Regions from separate parts of the Novosphingobium sp. DS6-6 genome, predicted to be linked through region 3. Evidence: predicted binding sites of a transcription regulator. Region 3 holds the regulator's gene; each other region holds the start of a gene.
What was found. The regulator LexA, encoded in region 3, represses DNA repair genes until DNA is damaged. The targets are predictions, from matches to a motif close to GTTCCNCNCTTGTTCT.

Region 1: the regulator LexA is predicted to act here: its motif matches at 3,003-3,018, upstream of uvrA (excinuclease ABC subunit UvrA).
Region 2: the regulator LexA is predicted to act here: its motif matches at 3,613-3,628, upstream of AC3EDY_RS00925 (ImuA family protein).
Region 4: the regulator LexA is predicted to act here: its motif matches at 4,241-4,256, upstream of AC3EDY_RS10190 (S24 family peptidase).

Annotation. Positions count from the first base shown of each region.
Region 1 is NZ_JBYNTS010000004.1:22,755-28,078, reverse strand. Features, by position in the region: gene AC3EDY_RS06075 (TonB-dependent receptor plug domain-containing protein) at 1-196, shown strand, start outside; gene AC3EDY_RS06070 (ABC transporter substrate-binding protein) at 228-1,163, shown strand; gene AC3EDY_RS06065 (FecCD family ABC transporter permease) at 1,160-2,143, shown strand; gene AC3EDY_RS06060 (ABC transporter ATP-binding protein) at 2,155-2,892, shown strand; gene uvrA (excinuclease ABC subunit UvrA) at 3,029-5,324, shown strand, end outside.
Region 2 is NZ_JBYNTS010000001.1:195,570-200,893, reverse strand. Features, by position in the region: gene AC3EDY_RS00935 (error-prone DNA polymerase) at 1-1,368, opposite strand, end outside; gene AC3EDY_RS00930 (Y-family DNA polymerase) at 1,365-2,804, opposite strand; gene AC3EDY_RS00925 (ImuA family protein) at 2,824-3,612, opposite strand; gene AC3EDY_RS00920 (CoA-acylating methylmalonate-semialdehyde dehydrogenase) at 3,739-5,241, opposite strand.
Region 3 is NZ_JBYNTS010000011.1:45,583-50,906, forward strand. Features, by position in the region: gene AC3EDY_RS13080 (LysR substrate-binding domain-containing protein) at 1-599, shown strand, start outside; gene AC3EDY_RS13085 (peroxiredoxin-like family protein) at 698-1,375, shown strand; gene lexA (transcriptional repressor LexA) at 1,481-2,170, opposite strand; gene AC3EDY_RS13095 (molybdopterin molybdotransferase MoeA) at 2,228-3,472, opposite strand; gene moaC (cyclic pyranopterin monophosphate synthase MoaC) at 3,469-3,939, opposite strand; gene AC3EDY_RS13105 (reverse transcriptase-like protein) at 3,947-4,381, opposite strand; gene trpC (indole-3-glycerol phosphate synthase TrpC) at 4,388-5,176, opposite strand; gene trpD (anthranilate phosphoribosyltransferase) at 5,191-5,324, opposite strand, start outside.
Region 4 is NZ_JBYNTS010000007.1:54,290-59,613, forward strand. Features, by position in the region: gene AC3EDY_RS10165 (beta-ketoacyl-ACP synthase III) at 1-621, opposite strand, end outside; gene plsX (phosphate acyltransferase PlsX) at 618-1,700, opposite strand; gene rpmF (50S ribosomal protein L32) at 1,729-1,908, opposite strand; gene AC3EDY_RS10180 (MAPEG family protein) at 2,180-2,575, shown strand; gene AC3EDY_RS10185 (MBL fold metallo-hydrolase) at 2,599-3,273, opposite strand; gene AC3EDY_RS10190 (S24 family peptidase) at 3,321-4,058, opposite strand; gene AC3EDY_RS10195 (hypothetical protein) at 4,313-4,684, shown strand; gene AC3EDY_RS10200 (TonB-dependent receptor) at 4,742-5,324, shown strand, end outside.

The DNA.
Region 1 (5,324 bases), on a different contig from region 3:
GACGTTCAACAATGCGGCGAATACGGTAAAGCTGGAGAGCGGTAGCGTTACCACGCTGCGCGCCAGCCTGCCGGTGCTGCGCCGGGCCGAACTGTTCGGGCGCGTGGAGAATCTGTTCGACCGGCCGCTGGTGACGGCCGCCGGCTATGGCGCGCTGGGACGGTCCGTGTTCGGCGGCGTGCGTTTGCGCTATTGATGCGGCCCTTTGCCAAAGGAGTTGCCTTGGCGTGACCAATCGCCTGGTGTCCTGCCTGCGTTCGCACGGCCTTATGGCGCTTGCCGGTCTGGCGCTTGCCGGTCTGGCGCTGGCCGGCTGCGCCCGGGTGGCGCCGGATGGTAGGGATCCGGCGCTGGCCGGCCGCCTGCCACGGATCGTGTCGCTCAACCCGTGCAGCGACGCGATCCTGGCGCAAGTGGCCGATCCGGCACAGATCGCGGCGCTTTCCTCCTACAGCCGTGATCCGGCGCAGACATCGATGGATCTGGCGCAGGCCCGGCGCTTTCCCGCCACCGACGGCGCTGTGGAAAGCGTGCTGGCGCTGCATCCCGATCTGGTCGTTGCCAGCACTTATACCGATCCGGCCAGCCTGGCGGCGATGCGCCGCATGGGTCTGCGCGTCGAGACGGTGGGCATTGCGCATTCGCTCGACGCCGCGCGGGATCAGGTGCGCAGCCTGGCGACCTGGGCCGGGCATCCGCAGCGCGGTGCGGCGTTGGTCGCGCAGATCGATCGTGCCGTCGTCGCAGCCACGCCACCGCCCGGCCATGTGCCGATCCCCGCGGTGATGTGGGAACTCGGCGGGTTGGTGCCGGGCCGGCACACGCTGGTGGCAGACCTGATGACCCGCGCCGGCTTTGCCAGCGTCAGCGCGCAGCGCAGCCCCGGCCAGGCAGAACGGCGGTCGCTGGAGCGCATGCTGGCCGATCCGCCGCGCGTCATTCTGGCGGTGGGCTCGGCCCGCGGGGCGCCAGGCGCCCGATTCGGGCCGGATGAAGACCGCCTGCTGTTTCACCCTGCCCTGGCAGCGCTCGATCGCACCACGCGCGTACCGGTCGCGCCCGATCTCATCTATTGCGGCGGCCCCACCATCCCGCGCCTGCTCGCCCGGCTGGTGGCGGTGCGCCGCCAGTTGGAAAGCCAGCCGCCGGACGTGACGCGATGACCCGCCCTGCCTTGCCGCTTGTCCTGTGCGCCGCGCTGCTGGTGCTGTTTCCCGTGAGCCTGCTTGCCGGCCAGGTGTGGATCGATCCGTTCGATCCGGCAGGGGCCAATGCCACGGCGATCCTGGCAGAGCTGCGCCTGCCGCGCGCCGTCCTCGCGCTGGTCGTGGGGGCGGGGCTGGGCGGGGCGGGGGCCGCCATGCAGGGGTATCTGCGCAACCCGCTGGCCGATCCCGGCCTGTTCGGCGTGGCACCGCTGGCTGCGCTGGGCGCGGTGCTGGCCCTGTTCACCGGCTTTGCCGTGCAGCCTTTCGTGCTCCCGGTCATGGCGCTCGCCGGCGCCGCCGGAGGCATGGTGCTGCTGGCGCTGATCGCCTCCGGCCCGCGCACGGGGCTTGCCGGCGGCATCGTGCTGTTCACACTGGCGGGGATGATGCTTTCCAGCCTGGCCGGCGCGCTCACCAGCCTGGCCATCAGCCTTGCGCCCAATCCTTTTGCGCTGAGCGAGATCGTTACGTGGCTGATGGGCGCGCTTACCGATCGCAGCTGGTACGATGTAGCGCTCGCCGCGCCGCTGACGGCCCTTGGGCTGGGGCTGTTGTGGCGTGCCGGGCCCTTGCTCGATGCGTTGACTCTGGGGGAACTGGCGGCGCGGTCGCTGGGGCTCGATCCGGCCGCGTTGCGCTGGATGATCGTGTTCGGCGTCGGGCTGGTGGTCGGGGCCGGGGTGGCCGCCGCCGGCGTCATCGGCTTTGTCGGACTGATGGTGCCGCATATCGTGCGCCCGTTCACCGATCGTCGCCCGTCCAGTCTGCTGTTGCCCAGCGCCCTTGCCGGCGCGCTGCTGCTGCTGGTGGCCGATGCCCTGTGCCGCAGCCTGCCCCTCGCGGCGGGGGAACTCCGCCTCGGCATTGCGCTCAGCCTGCTGGGTGGGCCGTTTTTCCTGCACCTGCTGCTTCGCCTGCGGCGCGGTCTTGCATAAAGGACGCCGCGATGGAACTTCGTGCCGATGCCGTGACCGTGACGGGGCGCCTGGATAATGTGCGGGAAGGTCTGCTGCCCGGGCGCGTCACCGCGATCTGCGGCCCGAACGGGGCGGGAAAGACCACGCTGCTGGCCGCGCTGGCCGGGTTGCTTGCGCCTGATGCCGGGCAGGTCTGCCTGGGCGGGCGCCGGCTCGATGCCATTGCCCCGCGTGAGCGGGCCATGGCCATCGGCTATCTCCCGCAGGCGGGCGAAGTGGCGTGGAACGTGACGGTGGAAACACTGGTGCGGCTGGGCCGCCTGCCCCACCGTGCGTCTGCCGCGGACGATGCCGCCGCTGTGGCCGCGGCGCTCGACGCGCTCGATCTGAACGCGCTGGCCGGGCGTGAGATCGGCACGCTCTCGGGGGGCGAGCGCGCCCGCGCGCTTCTGGCGCGGGTGCTTGCCGGCGCGCCGCGCTGGGTCCTGGCCGACGAGCCACTGGCCGCGCTCGATCTGGCGCATCAACAGGCCCTGCTGGCGCATTTTCGCCGCCTGGCGGGGCAGGGCGCGGGCGTTGCCCTCGTGCTGCACGATCTGGCCTTGGCGATGAACCACGCCGATCACGTCATCGTGCTCGATCGGGGTGTGGTGGCGGCGAGTGGCGCGCCGGGCGTCGCGCTGGCCGAGCCGGTGCTGCTGCGGGTGTGGGGCGTGACCGCGCGATGGGTGGGGGAAGGGCGCACCCGGGCGCTTGCCATCGGCTGATCCGCTTCCCACTTTCGGGCTTCCTATCCTGCCCGGTCCTGCCCCGTCCTTCCCTGCCCGCGGGGGCGTCTTGCGCCAGGCTGGCCGCGCTGTCACAGCCTTGCGTGAATCGAACAAATCTGGAACATTGCCCGTCATGTCGACCGCTCCCCTCCCTGTCCGCAGCGCGCTCACCACTTTGTCCGTGCGTGGTGCGCGCGAACACAATCTCAAGGGGATCGATGTCGATCTGCCCCGTGACAGCCTGATCGTCATCACCGGGCTGTCGGGATCCGGCAAGTCCAGCCTGGCATTCGATACGATCTATGCCGAAGGGCAGCGCCGCTATGTCGAATCGCTTTCGGCCTATGCGCGCCAGTTCCTCGAAATGATGCAGAAGCCCGATGTGGAGCATATCGACGGCCTCTCCCCCGCCATTTCGATCGAACAGAAGACCACCAGCCGCAACCCGCGCTCCACCGTGGCCACGGTGACGGAGATCTACGACTACATGCGCCTGCTGTGGGCGCGGATCGGCGTTCCCTATTCCCCGGCCACCGGCCTGCCGATCAGCGCGCAGACCGTGAGCCAGATGGTCGACCGGGTGATGGCGCTGCCCGAAGGCACGCGGGCCTATCTGCTGGCGCCGGTGGTGCGCGGGCGCAAGGGCGAATATCGCAAGGAACTGGCCGAATGGCAGAAGGCCGGCTATACCCGCGTACGCATCGATGGAACGCTCCATGCCATCGAGGATGCGCCTGCGCTCGACAAGAAATACAAGCACGACATCGAAGTCGTGGTCGATCGCATCGCGGTGAAGGACGGCATACAGACCCGCCTTGCCGACAGTTTCGAGCAGGCGCTCAAGCTGGCCGACGGGCTCGTCTATATCGATCTTGCCGATACGACCGTGGCCGCGCTCAATGGCGAGGCGCCGGACAGGAAAGGCGCGAAAGGGCAGCTCAAGGGCGCCGGCCTGCCCGACAACCGCATCGTCTTTTCCGAAAAGTTCGCCTGCCCGGTATCCGGCTTCACGCTCGATGCGCTCGAACCGCGGCTGTTTTCGTTCAATGCGCCGCAGGGTGCCTGCCCCGCCTGCGACGGGCTGGGCGAAAAGCTGCTGTTCGATCCGCAATTGGTGGTTCCCAACGAGCATCTCAGCCTCAAACAGGGCGCCATTGTGCCCTGGGCCAAGTCCAACCCGCCCAGCCCCTATTACATGCAGGTACTGGCCAGCCTGGCCGAGCATTTCGGTTTCAGTCTGAATACGCCGTGGGAGGCGCTGCCCGCCGAAGTGAAAATCGTGGTCCTTCACGGTACAGCGGGCAAGGCGGTGCCGCTGACGTTCATCGACGGCAAGAAAAGCTATACTGTTTCCAAGGCGTTCGAAGGGGTGATCGGCAATCTCAACCGCCGCATGTTGCAGACCGAAAGCGCCTGGATGCGCGAGGAACTGGGCAAGTTCCAGACGGCGCAGCCCTGCGAAACCTGCAACGGCGCGCGTCTGAAGCCCGAGGCCTTGAGCGTGAAAGTGGCCGGCAGCGACATTTCGGCCGCCACGCGCCTTTCGGTCAGCGATGCGCTGGCCTGGTTCGCCGGGCTTGATGACAAGCTGACCGGCCAGCAGCGCCAGATCGCCAAAGCCATTCTCAAGGAAATCAACGAGCGCCTGGGCTTCCTCAACAACGTGGGGCTCGATTATCTCAATCTCGATCGCACCTCGGGCACGCTTTCGGGCGGGGAATCGCAGCGCATCCGCCTGGCCAGTCAGATCGGCTCGGGCCTTTCGGGCGTGCTCTACGTGCTCGACGAACCCTCGATCGGCCTGCACCAGCGCGACAACGACCGCCTGCTCGAAACGCTCAAGCGCTTGCGCGATCTGGGCAACACGGTGATCGTGGTGGAACACGACGAGGATGCGATCCGCGCGGCGGACTGGATTGTCGATCTCGGGCCGGGGGCGGGCGTACACGGTGGGCAGATCGTGGCCCAGGGCACGCTGGACGACATCCTGGCCAGCGCGGACAGCCTCACCGGCCAGTATCTGACTGGCGCACGCCGGATCGAAGTGCCGGCAAAGCGCCGCAAGGGCAATGGCCTGTCCCTGGTGGTGGAAGGCGCGCGAACCAACAATCTCAAGAACGTGACCGCGAAAATTCCGCTCGGCACGTTCTGCTGCATCACCGGGGTTTCCGGTTCGGGCAAATCGAGCCTGACGATCGACACGCTGCAGGCCGGCGCGGCACGCGCGCTGAATGGCGCGCGGGTGGTAGCCGGCGCGCACGATGCGATCCGCGGCCTCGAACACTGCGACAAGGTGATCGAGATCGACCAGTCGCCCATCGGCCGCACCCCGCGCTCCAACCCGGCCACCTACACCGGCTCGTTCACCCTGATCCGTGACTGGTTCGCAGGGCTTCCCGAAGCGCAGGCGCGCGGCTACAAGCCAGGGC
Region 2 (5,324 bases), on a different contig from region 3:
CTGGGCCAGGCGCTCTTCGGGCAGGGAGCCGCGCCCCCAGCTGCCCCAGACCGTGCCCGCAAGGCGCGCGGTCACGTCTTCGGAAAGGCCCAGCGCCTTGCCCACGTCGCGAATGGCGCTGCGCTGGCGATAGTGGATCGCCGTGGCCACGATTCCCGCACGCGCGCGGCCATAGCGGCGATAGATGTACTGGATCACTTCCTCGCGTCGCTCGTGCTCGAAATCCACGTCGATGTCGGGCGGCTCGTCCCGCTGTTCCGACAGGAAGCGCGAGAACAGCAGGCGTTCCCGCACCGGATCGATCGGCGTGATGCCCAGCAGGTAACAGACCAGCGAATTGGCGGCCGAACCGCGCCCCTGGCACAGGATCGGCGGCGAAAGGCTGCGTGCATAGCGGACCACATCATACACGGTGAGAAAGTAATAAGCATAATTTCTTGAAGCGATTAGCCTGAATTCCTCATTCAGAACCTCACGATAGCGAGGTGGCAATCCGTCGGGAAACTGGCGCGCCGCATTTTCCATCACGAGATGTTCGAGCCAGCCCTGCGGAGTCCAGCCCTGCGGCACCGGTTCGTGCGGATATTCGTAAGCGATCTCGTCCAGCGTGAAAGCGATGCAGGCAAGCCAGTCGCGCGTTGCTTCCAGGGCTTGCGGGCACAGGGCGAACAGGCGGGCCATTTCGGCCGGAGGCTTGAGATGTCGTTCGCCATTGGCCGCCAGCCGGCGCCCGGCAGCGCGCACCGTGGTGCCCAGGCGCACAGCCGTGAGCACATCGTGCAGCGGGCGATCCGCCGGAACGGCATAGAGCGGATCGTTGCTGGCGATCAACGGTATCCCGGTTTCGTGCGAAAGCGCCATGCGCCGGGCAAGTTCGCGCCCGTCGCGCCCGGCGCGGGGCATGGTGGCGGCCAGCCACAGATGCGAGGCCGCCTCGTTCAGGCGTGCCAGCAGTGCCGCATCGGCATCCATCGCCACCAGCGCCAGTCCCTGCGCATGATCCAGAAAATCGCCCAAGGCGAGGTGGCAATCGCCTTTGTCCGCGCGGCGGTTTCCAGTGGTAAGCAGGCGTGTGAGCCGCCCCCAGGCCGCGCGCGTCGTGGGATAGGCGGCAATATCGGGCGTGCCATCGGCAAAGCACAGCCGCGCCCCCACTTTCAGGGAAAAGCCGCCGTTCGCGCCGCCGATCTCGCGCCAGGCCGCATGGGCGCGCACCACGCCCGCCACCGAATTGCGATCGGCGATGCCAATGCCTGTCAGGCCCAGGGCATGGGCGCGCGCCACCATTTCGGCCGGGTGTGCCGCGCCGCGCAGAAAGCTGAAATTGCTGGCCGCCACAGGTTCGGCAAAGAACGGCGCGGCATTCATGGAAACAGTCCGTGGACGTACCAGGAGGGTGCGCTTTCCACGCTGCCGTAAAGCCCCCGCCGGAAGACCCACAAGCGGCGGCCGCGCGCATCCTCGATCCGGTAATAATCGCGCGTCGTGCGACCGGCGCCCCGGCCCATGTGGCCGCCCCGCTGGCGCCACCATTCCGGCGCGATCCGTTCTGGCCCTTCGGCATGGACCACCTCGTGCACCGCGCCGCGCCAGCGCAGGCGCAGCGGCGGGCCATCGGGCACCCCGGCGATCACCTCGATCCCCTGGGGCGGATCGAACAGCAGCAGCGGGCGCGGCATGGCCGGTGGAACAAGCCGGGCGGGCAAAGGAAATGAGACGGGTTCGTTCAATTCCATTGCCGGCACGCGAACCTGGGCTGCTTCAGGCAGGTGACGGTCGGCCGGAACCAGACGCAGCACGGCATCCCGGCCCAGCCGCACGCCCAGCCTGTCGATCAATGCCTGCACGCCATCGTGCACGTGTTCGGTGCGGTCCAGCCCCGCTTGCCGTGCCGCCAACGGTTCTGCACGGGTGACGGCCAGGGCCATGGCGTCAAAACCGAAACCCGGATCGAGAGGATCGGCCAGGCTTTCGATCCTCTCGCGCAGCAGACGCACCACCGGTGATGGCGCGCGCGTAGGCTGGCCGGTTTCCACCGACAAAGAGCGCTGCGCCCCGTCGCTCCGGTAAAGCGTCAGGACAAAGCGCCGGCCGCCCAACCGGCGCTGCTCCATCTGTGCGGCCACCTGGCGCAAGAGATCCTCGGCCACGTCCAGCACATCGTCGGTGCGGGCGATGGGTTCGGCAAAGCGCGCTTCGGCTGCGATCGGCGCCTGGGCCTGGCGCGGGGCGAGCGGCGCGGCCACGTCTCCCATCACCTGGCGCAACCGCAACACCACGCTTTCGCCAAAGCGCGCGGCCAGGGCCTGGGGCGGGCGGGCCGCCAGATCGCCCAGGCGCCTGAGCCCGGCACGGCGCAGCGCCGTCGTGGCTTCCTCGGCCAGATCCAGCGCGGCCACGGGCAGGGCGGGCACGTCTTCGGCGCGGCGTTGTGCCGGGCTGCCATGACGGGCCAGGGCACGGGCGGCCGCCGGATTGCCGGCCAGGGCATGGACCGTGGCAAGCCCGGCCAGTTTCGCCGCCCGCGCCGCCATCGCCGTTTCCGAGCCGAACAGATGCGCGCAGCCGCTGATATCCAGCAGCAGGCCGTCAGGGGGATCGGTCATTACATTGGGCGTCAGGGCATGCATGGCTGCGGCCAGGCGTTCCAGCAAGGCTGCATCTCCCGCCGGATCGTGGGGCAGGGTGAACAGATCGGGGCAGCGCGCGCGGGCATCGGCCAGGCCCATGCCGCGCGCCAGGCCATGGCTGGCGGCATCGCGCTCCACCGCCGCCAGGCGCAGGGCCTGCCCGCTGCGCGCCACCAGGGCCAGCGGCGCCCCTTCAGGCAGCGTAGCCGCCAGCCCCGGATGGCTCCTTGCCCGCTCGCAGGGCAGCCATGGGAACCACAGGGCCAGGTAACGCCGCTCTGCCGGGATCCGTTTTGCCTTCGCTGTTGCCGATGCTGCCTGTGGCGTCACGGAATCGGCCATGGTCTTCATCCCATTGCAAGTGCCACCTCTGCCCTGCCGGCCCACCGCGCCAGCGCAGGGCCTCTACCGCAAGAGCGGGAAGGCCGGGCGGGCGCACTTGCGCACCAGGCGGCGCCTCCAGCGGCATGGAAGCCGCGCTCGCCACCTGCCAGCGGGTATGCGCGGCGCTGGACTGAACCGGCGCGGCGTGGCGCAAGAGGACCACCGGTGTCTGCGTGCGTTCGGCCGCCAGCACGAAGCGCCGGCTCGCCGTCAGGTCATAGCTCTTGAGCGGCCCTTCGCTTTCCAGCACCACCAGCGCGAGGCCAGGGCAGCGCGCGGCTTCCAGCCCGGCGCGCAGCAGGGCGGCGGCATCGCCCGCTTCCACCAGCAGCAAGTCGGCTGGATCGATGCCAAGGTGCGCCAGCCCTTCGCCATAAAGCCCCAGCGGCTGACGCAAGGCCCCGCGTATCACCAGCACCGGCCCTGCGCGATTCGCCGCGCCCAGCCCCAGGGCAAAGGCGAGCGGCGCCACGCGATCATCACCTTGTCCATGCACTTCATGGACTTGGCCGGGTGCCAGCACCGGCACGGGGCGGCGAAGCGCCGGGCGCAAACGCCATGCAGGCGAGGAAAGGATCGAAGCGGAACACGTTTCCATGTTCCCTTTATGTTCTAAATTCTCCGCGCTGTCGAGGCTGGCCGTTGGAACAGGGGGAGGAAAGTCCCGTTATCATTACCGATATGAAAAATGCGCCACAAGCCTTTGCTCGTGGCGCATTTTCCATCACTTCATCGTCGGGATCACGAAGCTCTGGTCCACCACGGCGGCGCCGGTTGCCGGCCAGCGCTGGGTCACCGTCTTGGTGCGGGTATAGAAGCGCACGCCGTCCATGCCGTACTGGTTGAGATCGCCAAAGCCCGAGCGCTTCCACCCGCCGAAGCTGTGATAGGCGACCGGCACCGGGATCGGCACGTTGATCCCCACCATGCCTACTTCCACCTTTGCAGCGAAATTGCGCGCGGCGGCGCCATTGCGGGTGAACATCGCCACGCCATTGCCATAGGAATGATCGGTCGCCAGCGCGATGGCTTCATCCACGTCCTGCGCGCGCACGATCTGCAGCACGGGGCCGAAGATCTCTTCCTGATAGCTGCGCATCTGCGGCGTCACCCGGTCGAACAGGGTAGGTGCCAGGAAATAGCCGTTCTCATAACCCTGGAGCGAGAAACCGCGGCCATCGACTACCAGTTCGGCGCCTTCGTCCACGCCCATCTGGATATAGCTTTCGATCCGGGCCTTGTGCTGCGCGGTCACCACCGGGCCGTAATGAGCCGCTTCGTCGGTCGAGATGCCGACCTTGAGACCGGCGATCCCGTCGATCAGGCGGCTACGCAGTTCCTCGGCCGTCTTGTCGCCCACCGGCACCACCACCGGCAGGGCCATGCAGCGTTCGCCGGCCGAGCCATAGGCCGCACCCAGAATGTCGCTGACCACCTGGTCGAAATCGGCATCGGGCAGCACGATGCCGTGGTTCTTGGCCCCGCCCATGCACTGCATGCGCTTGCCCGCCTGCGCGCCGCGCTGATAGACATAGTTGGCGATGTCGGATGAACCGACAAAGCTGACGGCCTTGATGCCAGGATGATCGAGAATGGCATCGACAGCCACCTTGTCACCCTGCACGACGTTGAACAGGCCAACCGGGCCGCCCGCCTCGATGAACAGTTCCGCCAGCATGACCGGCACCGAAGGATCGCGTTCCGAAGGCTTGAGAATGAAGGCGTTGCCCGTGGCAAGGGCCGGGCCGCACATCCACAGCGGGATCATCGCCGGGAAATTGAACGGCGTGATGCCCGCAACGACGCCCAATGGCTGGCGCATCGAGAACACGTCGATCCCCGGGCCGGCGCCTTCGGTATATTCGCCCTTGAGCAGATGGGGGATGGCGCAGACGAACTCGATCACTTCCAGCCCGCGCTGCACATCGCCCTTGGCATCGGCGATCACTTTGCCGTGCTCGGCCGAAAGGGCACGGGCCAGCTTGTCCATGTCACGCTCGATCAGGCGCTTGAATTCGAACATCACGCGGGCGCGGCGCTGCGGATTGAGCGCAGCCCATTGCGGCTGCACCGAGGCCGAAAGGGCCACGGCCTGATCGACATCGGCCTCGCTGGCCAAGCCGACTTCGGCCTGGACTTCGCCGGTATTGGGATCGAAAACCGCGCTTTTGCGGCCCGATGTGGCGGCAACGGCGGACCCGTTCAGGAAATGATCGATCTGACGCATAGCAACTCTCCCGCAGGACATGTGATGCCCTTTTGTAGAACGTGCGCAAATATCATGATACAGGCATTTTTGCCAAACAGGCC
Region 3 (5,324 bases):
ATGACGAAGCCGTCGCGGCGGTGAGCGCTGGCCAATACAACGGCCCGGCGCGGATCGGGATGGTGCAGGATTTCGCCGAGCTGCTGCTTTCGGGCCTGCTGGCGCAGTTTGCCGAACTGCATCCCGAGGCGCAGATCTATTCGCGCATCGCGGGTACGGCCGAACTGCTCGGCCAGCTCGAGCGGCGCCAGCTTGACATCGTGCTGGGTTATGGTCTGCCCAGCGACGAAAACGCCGTGGCCACGGCCGACATGGCCTGGTTCGGCGAGGCGGGCCTTGCCGGGCGCGAAGTTATTCCGCTGGCCGTGCTCGAGCAGCCCTGCCGCTTCCGCGAGGCGGCGATCCGCGCGCTGGAGGATATCGGCCGCACTTATCGCATCACCGTGGAAACGCCCAACCTGACGACCCTGCGCGCGGCAGTGCAGGCCGGGCTGGGGCTGACCGTGCGCACGCCGCTGTTTTTGCCCGATGCCCTGCTCGACAGTGGCCCGCTGCCCGCGCTCCCGCGTGTCTCGTGCATTCTCCAGACCGCCGGCGCGCTCGATGCTGCCACGGCGCGGCTCGCCGAACTGGCGCGGCAAACCGTGGCCACGCTGTAGTATTGCAAAGTCTCATGCATGGCGGCGCTGATCTCGATGGTCGGCACAAAGCGGCAGGTCTAGCGGTCGAAGCGGAACCTCAGCACAGGAATGCGATCATGACCCAGCCCGCTAGCCTTGCCCAACGCTTTGCCGATCTTGCCGCCGAGCGCGCGCGGACCTGGGCGCCCGAGCAGCTGGCCCGCAATGCCGAACAGCGGCGCCTGCTGGTGGAACGGCATGATCCGTCTCGCCACCCGGCGCCCGGCACGCGGCTGGCGCCATTCCGCCTGGTGGACGCGCAAGGGGAGACGCAGGACAGCGACGCCCTCCTTGCGGATGGCCCCGCCGTGCTGATCTTCTTCCGCTTTGGCGGCTGCCCGGCCTGCAACATCGCGTTGCCCTATTATGACGAGGCCTTGCGGCCCAGGCTCGACGCGGCGGGTATTCGCCTTCTGGCCGTCAGCCCGCAGATCCCGGTCGATACGGGGCCGAAAGAGCGCCATGGCCTGCGTTTCCCCACGTTTGCCGATCCCGGTTATGCCCTGGCGCGGCAGCTCGGTATCACGTTCTTTCCCGATGACCAGCCGGCGGTGGCCCCGGGCGCGCCGTGGATCGGGGCGACGCTGGGCACGCATAGTTATGAGATGACTCAGCCGGCCGTGGCGATCGTGGCGCCCGATCGCACTTTGCGCTTCCTTGCGGTAAGCCCCGACTGGCTCGACCGGCCAGAGGCCGAGACCATCCTGGCGCAGCTACCCGAGACACGGATAGACGTGGCCGCGACCGCAGGCTGAACGGCGCGGCGCGGGGTGGCGAGCGTTCCGGACGGCCCGCTGCCCATCGCGGCGGCCGGAAGGCCAGCCCGTGGGAAAGCCTGCCGGTGCCCGTGAGAAGGCCTGTCAGTGATAACGGCGCAGAAGGCCTGCCAGCTTGCCTTGCACTTCCACTTCGTTGGGCGCGTAGAATTGCGGATCATGGGCCGCATTGGCCGGATCGAGGCGGATCATGCCCTTCTCGCGGTGGAGATACTTGAGCGTCGCTTCCTCGCCGCGCACCAGCGCAACGACGATCTCGCCATCGCGCGCGGTACTGGTGCGCCGCACGAGAGCATAATCGCCATCGAGAATGCCGGCCTCGATCATGGAATCGCCTGAAACTTCGAGCGCATAGTGCTCGCCGGAACCGAGCAGCGCCGCCGGCACGGGCAGGACGCCCGACCCTTCCAGCGCTTCGATCGGGGCGCCAGCGGCAATGCGGCCGTGCAGCGGAATCTCGATCACGTCGTTCGCCGCGGCGGGGATCGGGTGACCGGTGTTGGCCGGGGCAAGCGCCGGGCGTGGCATGGTGGCGCGCGGGGCGGCCTTGGTGGCCAGGCTTTCAGGCTCGCGGATCACTTCCAGCGCCCGCGCGCGGTTTGGCAGGCGGCGGATAAAGCCCCGTTCCTCAAGCGCGGAGATCAGGCGGTGGACGCCGGACTTGGACTTGAGATCGAGCGCTTCCTTCATCTCCTCGAACGAGGGGGAAATGCCGGACTCATCAAGCCGCGTCTGGATGAATGAGAGCAGTTCGTGCTGCTTGCGCGTAAGCATCCGCAAGTCTCCTCTAGCGAACGAATGCGGAACGAATAAGCAACCAAACCGAACCCGTCAAGCAAATCCGCCAAAATCGAGCAGATAGACCGGAACGGGCGTTCCCTGCGGTTGCGGGGCCACGCCGGCTTCGCGCTTGACCAGGCAGTTGGCGCGGGCGATAGGGCTGATGGCACCGGAATCCTGCAGCGGATCGAGCGTCACCGTCACGCCGTCCCATCGCGCGCGCAGGAATTCGGTGCGGCCGCCGCCGGCGGGCATGGGCCGGGCAAGCGGGGCGTCAAACGGCATGGCGAGTGGCTGGGCCGCGCCCAGCGCCGCCCGCAGCAGTGGCAGCATGAACAGATGCGCGGTAACGAATGCCGAGGCGGGGTTGCCTGGCAGCCCGAGAATGATCTGCGGCACTCCCGTCATCCCGGCCGGGCGATGGCCCACCAGCAACGGTTTGCCGGGCTTGATCGCCACGCGCCAGAAATCGATCTGCGCCCCCGCGGCTTCGAGCGCAGGGCGGACGAGATCGTGATCGCCCACCGAAGCACCGCCACTGGTCACCACCACATCGGCATCGCGTACGGCGTCGAGCACAGCGGCGAGCCGGGCAAGGTCATCGGGCACAGGGCCGATCCGCTGCACGTCGACCGGCAAGGCGGCCGCCATGGCCGCCAGCATCGGGCCGTTGCTGGCCGGGATCTGGTGCGGCAGCGGGGCGTGCCCCGGCGCGGCCAGTTCGTCGCCGCTGTCGATGATCGCCAGGCGCAGGCGGCGGTGCACCGCCACGTGGCCATGCCCGGCGGCCAGGGCCAGTGCGATCTGCGCCGGTCCCAGCCGCGTGCCGGTGGCGAGCAGCAGGTCATGCGCGGCAAAATCCATGCCCGCGGGGCGAATATGCCGCGACGGCGGATCGGGCGGCACCCCCTGCAGTGTGAGCAGATCACCGTTGCGCGCCGTGTCTTCCTGCAGAAGCACGCAATCGGCGCCGGCGGGCATGGCCGCCCCGGTGCTGATCCGCACCGCTTCGCCCGGGTTCACCACCCCGGCAAAGGGATGGCCGGCCGCGCTTTCTCCCGTAACGGACCAGGGGCCGGGCAGATCGGCGGCACGCAGGGCATAGCCATCCATCGCCGAAAGCGCGGTTGCCGGCTGGGTGCGTGCCGCCACCAGCGGCGCGGCAAGGTAATGACCCAGCGTCTCTGCCGTGGCGCGATGTTCGATCGCCAGATGCGGCGCCAGGGCGATCAGCCGCGCCTGGGCCTGTTCGAGCGGCAGCGGCGCCGGGCGCGAACCGTCATGCGCGCCGTTCATGGCGCAGACCAATCGCCCGACTTGCCGCCCCGCTTGGCCACCAGGCGCACGGCCTCGATCACCATGCCCTTGTCCACCGCCTTGGCCATGTCATAGATTGTCAACAACGCCACGCAAGCGGCTGTCATCGCTTCCATCTCGACGCCGGTCCGGGCGGTGAGAGAGGCGGTGGCGGTGCATTCGACGCCCTCGTCCACGAATGCGAATTCCACCGCCACGGCATCGAGCGCGAGGGGGTGGCACAGGGGGATCAACTCGCCCGTCTTCTTCGCGGCCATGATCCCGGCAATGCGGGCGGTGGCCAGCACGTCACCCTTGGGCACGGTGCCGTCGCGGATCGCCGCCAGCGCCGTGGCCGACATGCGGATCAGGCCCTGCGCTACGGCCACGCGATGGGTGGGCTGCTTGGCGCCGATATCGACCATGCGGGCGTGGCCCCGGGCATCGAGATGGGTAAGCTGCGTCATGCCACGGTCATGCCACGCGGGCGGCCAGGCGCAAGCCCTCTTCACCGATAAGCGGTTGGGGCGGGGCCAGGCCATCACGCGGATGATCGAGCGCGATGCCGGCCAGGTTCTGCGCGCGGCCGACATGGCGCAGGCGAACACGGGAAAATGGAACGATGCCGTTCCAATAGGCGGCAAGGCAATCGGCAGCGGCGGGGTGAGGGGCCGTGCAACCCCTGATCTGGTCGATCACGAAAGCCGAATCCCCGCAGAATACCACGTCCGTTTCCTTCAGCGCACGGGCCAGATCGACCGCAGCAAGCAGGGCCAGCCATTCGGCACGGTCGCTGTTGCCTTCTCCGCAATCGGCCGTGAACCAGGTGCGCCCGCGCGTGACGACAGCGGTTTTCATGCGGCCCGGATTGGGGCGGCAACCGCCGTCGAACCACAGTTTGCGTGCCACGCCTCGTCAGCCCTGCAGCAGGGCCCTGGTCGCGGCGGCAAGGTCGTCCTGGCGCATCAGGCTTTCCCCCACCAGGAACGTACGCGCACCGCAGCCGGCCAGGCGCAGAAGATCGGCATGCGCATCGATGCCGCTTTCGGCCACCAGCAAAGTGCCTTCCGGCGCAAGCGGCGCCAGGCGTTCGGTCGTGGCGATATCGGTGACGAAGCGTTTGAGATCGCGGTTGTTCACACCGATGAGGCGCGAGCGGAGACGCGCGGCGCGTTCCATCTCGGCCTCGTCGTGCACTTCGATCAGCACGTCCATGCCGGCCTCGCGCGCGGCGGCCTCGATCTCGGCCATCTGGGCATCGCCCAGCGCGGCGACGATGATGAGGATGGCATCGGCGCCGATCGCGCGCGCTTCGGCCACCTGCCAGGGATCGACCATGAAGTCCTTGCGCAGTACCGGCAGAGTGCAGGCAGCGCGTGCGGCGACGAGAAAATCCTCGTGCCCCAGGAAATAGGGGCCGTCGGTCAGCACCGAAAGGCACGTGGCGCCGCCCGCCTCATAGGCACGGGCATGGTCGGCCGGCCGGAAATCGGCGCGGATCAGGCCCTTGGAGGGGCTGGCTTTCTTGATTTCGGCAATCAGGGCAAAGCCATTGACGGCCTGGGCGCGCAGCGCCGCTTCGAAACCGCGTGGCGCGCTTTGTGCGCCGGCGCGCGCGGCAAGGTCTGCCAGTGAAGCATGCGCCTTGCGCTGCGCCACTTCACCGCGCTTGGTCGCGCATATCTCGGCAAGCTTGTCAGTCATGAAATGCGGATGCCCTATTTCAACGCATCGATCCAGCAGCGCAGCAAGGCAAGGGCCAAACCCTTGTCGAGCGCTTCGGCGGCTTCCTCCACCCCGTCGTGCCAATTCGCCGCTTCACCCGCCACGATCAGCGCCGCGGCGGCGTTGA
Region 4 (5,324 bases), on a different contig from region 3:
CGTTGTTGACGCGCCACCATCGACATAGAGCAACTGGTTGTGCGCGCCATCGGCATGAAGCCGGGTAGCTAGAATGCCGGGCGCGGCGGGATCGGCTTCGTCAACCTCGCGCGCTTCGAGCACCAGGGCACCGGCGCCATCGCCGAACAGCACGCACGTGGTGCGATCGTGCCAGTCGAGAATGCGGCTGAACGTTTCCGCGCCGATCACCAGCGCACGGCGCGCCATGCCGGTGCGCAGCATCGAATCGGCCGTGCCGAGCGCATAGAGAAAGCCCGAGCAGACCGCGCCCACATCGAACGCGATGCCGCCGTTGCAGCCAAGGTTATGCTGCACGATCGTGGCCGTGGCCGGAAACGTCTGGTCAGGCGTGGCGGTTGCGAGCACGATCAGATCGATGCTGGCTGCATCCACCCCGGCGGCCTCGATCGCGCGACGGGCCGCCTGCGTGGCCAGCGATGCGGTGGTTTCCCCTTCACCGGCGATATAGCGGTTGCGAATGCCCGTGCGCTCGACGATCCATTCGTCGGTGGTATCCACCATCAGTGCCATTTCGGCATTGGAAACGGCGCGTTGCGGCAGGGCAGAGCCGCTGCCGGTAATGACCGAACGCACAGTCACAGCGCGGTTTCGCCTTCCGTGTTCGCCGTGCGGCGCCGGGCCGGCTGGCGGATCGTGTCCGGATCCACTGCGGCAACGTCGGCGGCGATGCGCTCGATCAGGTTCTCCTCGAGCAGGCGCGCCGTCACGGCCACGGCATTGGCCACGCCCATGGCCGACGCGTTGCCGTGGCTTTTCACCACCACGCCGTTGAGACCCAGAAAGACCGCGCCGTTGTGATTGTTGGGATCGAGATGGTGCTTGAGCGTTTCGGTCGCCGGGCGGGAAATCAGAAAGCCCACCTTGGACCGCAGGGACGAGGCGAAGCTGCGGCGCAGAAGATCGCCCACGAAGCGAGCCGCGCCTTCCATCGCTTTCAACGCGATGTTTCCGGAAAAGCCATCGGTCACGGCCACGTCGAAATCGCCGCGCGACAGTTTGTCGGATTCGGTGAACCCATCGAACGTGAGCGCCAGCGAGGCATCGGCCTGCTTGAGCAAAGCGGCGGCATCGCGCAGGATTTCGGTGCCCTTGGTTTCTTCCGTGCCGATATTCAGCAGGCGCACGCGCGGGCTGTCAAGCCCGTTGACGATGCGGGCATAGGCGGCCCCCATGATCGCGAATTGAAAGAGATTGCGGGCATCGCAATCGGTATTGGCGCCCAGATCGAGCATGATGAGATCATGCTGGCCCAGCGTGGGCAAAAGACCCGCCAGCGCCGGCCGATCGATGCCGGGCATCGTGCGCAGGGCAAGCTTGGCCATGGCCATCAACGCCCCGGTGTTGCCGCCGCTGACGGCAGCGCCCGCATCGCCCCGCTTCACCGCATCGATCGCCAGCCCCATCGACGTGGTGCGGGCGCGGCGCAGTGCCTGGGTCGGCCGCTCGTCACCGGCGACCGCTTCGGGCGCATGGAGGATTTCGGATGCGCCGCGCAGGTTGGGATGATGGTCGAGAGCCCGGGCGATCTCCGCCTCGTCTCCCACCAGCAGAAACTTGAAGCGATCATGGCGCCGGCGGGCAAGCGCGGCGCCTTCGATCATCACGCGCACGCCCACGTCACCGCCCATCGCATCGACGGCGATTCTGGGCAGGCTCATGATCCGGTCACCCCTCCGTTGGACCGGCTCAGGCGCCGACGGCGATGATTTCGCGGCCGTTGTAGTGACCGCAAGCGTTGCACAGCATGTGCGGACGCTTGAGTTCACCGCAGTTGGAGCATTCGTGGAACGCTTCGGCCGTCAGCGCATCGTGGCTGCGGCGCATGCCCCGGCGGGACGGGGTGGTCTTTCTCTTGGGGACGGCCATTGCGGCACCTGTTCCTGAAAATTACAACGATTGCGGGCGCGATAGGGAAAACCGTGCCCCCACACAACCCCGCATCTCGCGACGAGGAGTTCATGCGGTTTCCGTTCCGGACGAAAGCGGGTGGACCGGTATCGCCTATCACGGGCGAAGGCGCGCCTATACGGATTTTCTGCCGCTTTGCAAGTATCGGCTCGCTGGTTTACCAGCATGCCGGGGCCGGCTGCGCGACAGGTGCAAAGGCCCGTGCATGACGAGAGAGGGATAGACGAACATGGCGACCATTCTGCCCATAACCCTGACGGCTTCCGGTGCTGCGGCGATTATCAATATCTGGCTGATGATCCGCATCGGCAAGGTCCGCCGCGATGCCGGCGTGTTCATGGGCGATGGCGGCCATCCCGCGCTGATCGCCCGCATGCGCGCCCAGGCCAATTTCATCGAAAGCGCACCGATCATCCTGATCCTGACAGCCGCGATCGAACTGGCCCGCCCGGGCAGCCCGTGGTTGCTGGGCGTACTGGCAGTCTACCTGCTGGGCCGCGTCGGACATGGCCTGGGCATGGACGGCGGTGCGCTGGGCAAACTGCGCATGGTCGGCGCGATCAGCACGCTGCTGATCCTGCTGGGGCTCGCGATCTGGGCGATCGTGATCGCAACCGGCGCCTGACGTTCGGCATCAAGCCGAATGAATCAAGCCAGGGCCGCGTCACCGACATAAGGGTTGGTGGCGCGTTCCTGGCCGAACGTGCTGTGCGGGCCATGGCCGGGGATGAACGTCACATCGTTTCCCAGCGGCCAGAGCCGCCCGGTGATCGAAGCGATCAGATCGTCGAAATTGCCCAGCGGAAAATCCCAACGGCCGATCCCGCCTTGAAACAGCACGTCGCCCACCAGGGCAAAGCGTGACGGCGCATGAAAGAACACGACATGGCCCGGCGTATGTCCCGGGCAATGCACCACGTCGAGCGTCAGATTGCCGACCGTTACCGTATCGCCGTTTTCGAGCCAGCGCGTGGGCGTGAAAATCTCGGCCGGAACGCCCCAGCGGCCGCTATCGTCGGCCAGCCTGGCGATCCAGAACATGTCGGCCTCGTGCGGCCCCTCGATCGGCACGCCCAGATCGCGCGAAAGCTGGGCCGTGCCGCCGCAGTGATCGAGGTGACCGTGCGTCACCAGCAGCTTTTCCACGGTGACCCCAGCCTTGGCGATCAAGGCCTTGATCCGTTCGAGATCGCCACCCGGATCGACCACGGCCGCCTTCATCGTGGCAGTGCACCACAACAGCGTGCAATTCTGCTGCAACGGGGTGACGGGCAGGATCGCCACTTTCATCGGCGGCTGGCTGGCGGCGGTTGCTTGGCTCATGCCTCTGAAATGGCCAGCACGGGATCAAATGGCAAGCGCCGAACACGTCAGATCTTGCCGCCTTTCCACACGACGCGGCCCACCACGTCCACATCGTCCATCGGCCGTTCCATGCGCGGATAGGCTGGATTGTCACTGATCACGCGGATCATTCCAGCTGCGCCCGCCTCTAGCCGCTTGACCAGCAGCACATCGTCCACCCGGATCACGTGAATGCCGGCGCGCAGCGGGCGGGGCGTGCGATCGACCAGGATTTCGTCGCTGTCGCGCAGCGTCGGCTCCATCGAATCGCCTTCCACCTCGATCACGCTGAGCATGGCGGGATCGAGACCCTGCGCCTTGAGCCAGCGACTGGAAAAGCGCAGCCGACCGACGGGCACTTCGTCATTAGTCATCGCGCCCGGCCCGGCCGACGCGCCCAGCGCCAGACGGGGGATGTCTGCCCATTCGGGCAGCGCGCGCGGCGCTGCCAAGGCCCCGGCTTCGGCACGAAAGGGCGCGGCCATGACCGCATCCCGATCGGGCGCGCCCAGTTCGGCCTCGTCCACATCGAAAAATCGCGCCAGCATGTGCCGGTCGCTTTCTTCCAGCTTGCGTGGCGAACCCTTGCGCACGAACTGCTGCAGATAGCTGGCATTGCGCCCGATCAGGCCCGACAAGGCGGCCAGCGAAACCCCCCGCGCAGCGGCCAGTTCGACCAGTCGCGCCCGTGCCGGATCGAGCGTTTCAGAGCTGCCTGCGTCAGCCAGCCCGGTGGGTTCGACGGTTTTCAAAAGCTTTGCCATGACACGTCCAAACTCGAAGGATTTTTCCTAGACATCTAGTCCTATGCCATGCTTATAGGATTTTTATCGGGACTTGTCCATAAGACTGCCCGGAAATCGAGGAAATTTCATGTTTCGATTCAAATCATGGGCTTAACCATCGAAGTCAGCCGGCATCGCCACGCTCATGGCCCGACAGTATCGGAACATTTAGTGAACATTGAAACAGGCAAACATTGAAACAGGCAAACATTGAAACAGGCAGGGGACCTCGTATGCGCCACGATCACGATTATCACGGCCACGCCATTTCATCCGGTTCGCGCCGAATCGGCAGCAGCCTTGCGCCGCGCGTGGTGCGCAGCGTCCTGACGCTGGCCGGGCGCAGCGCGCAACTTGTCGATCATCGCGAGCGGCCCTGGGCCAGCGTCACGTTTTCCGGTGCGCGCCACAGCGTTGTCTTGCGCTACAACGGCTGGGAAGCCTGTGACGACGGCGAGGCGCTGATCGCCGCCCTGCCCGATCACGAATTCACGATCCCCGGCGCGCTGGTGGCCGACGTGACCGTGGTGCGCACCGACGAAGCCGTGCTGCCCGAGCGCACGCTGGAAGTGGAACTGGAACTGTTGCTGCTGGATCAGGGCTGATGGCGCTTGACGCCCGTGCATTGGCCCTGCAACCGTTTCCGGAAAGGGAGTTATGGCATGCATCGGGCGTTATCTATCTGTGCGTTGCGACTGGCTCTGGCGATCGGCATTGCGGCGCCCGCCTTGGGCCAGGACAGCGGTATGCAGGACAGCGGCATGGAAGTGATCGTTACGGCGCAGCGACGCGCAACGGACGATTATTCGGCAGATCGCCCTGCCGTTGGCCTGCGTCGAAGGGCCGATTTTGCCCTCATGCCGGTCACGATTACCGGCGACACGCGTGATGCGGCACAACGTGCCGATGAGATTTATGCCATGCTGAGAAACGCGATTGCCGCTGCCGAAGGGGCGGGCATAAGCCTGGCATATGGCAAAGCCGTGGTGGAACCCGTCACAACTGCCAATTATCGCGGCCTTACGCTCAGGAAATCCGATCGGCCAGATAGCCAGTCCCTTGGCATACTGATCAAGGTGCCCCTTTCCGACAAGGTCGACGCGCGCGCCGCCGAGGCCAGGATAGCCGCCTTCATCAAGGCCGTGAAACCCGTGGGGCGTGCGCTGATGGAAGAAGACGGCAACCTGACACTTTCTGTCGTCGCCCCGGATCAGTATCGTCCGGCCATCGCGCGTGCCGTTGCCG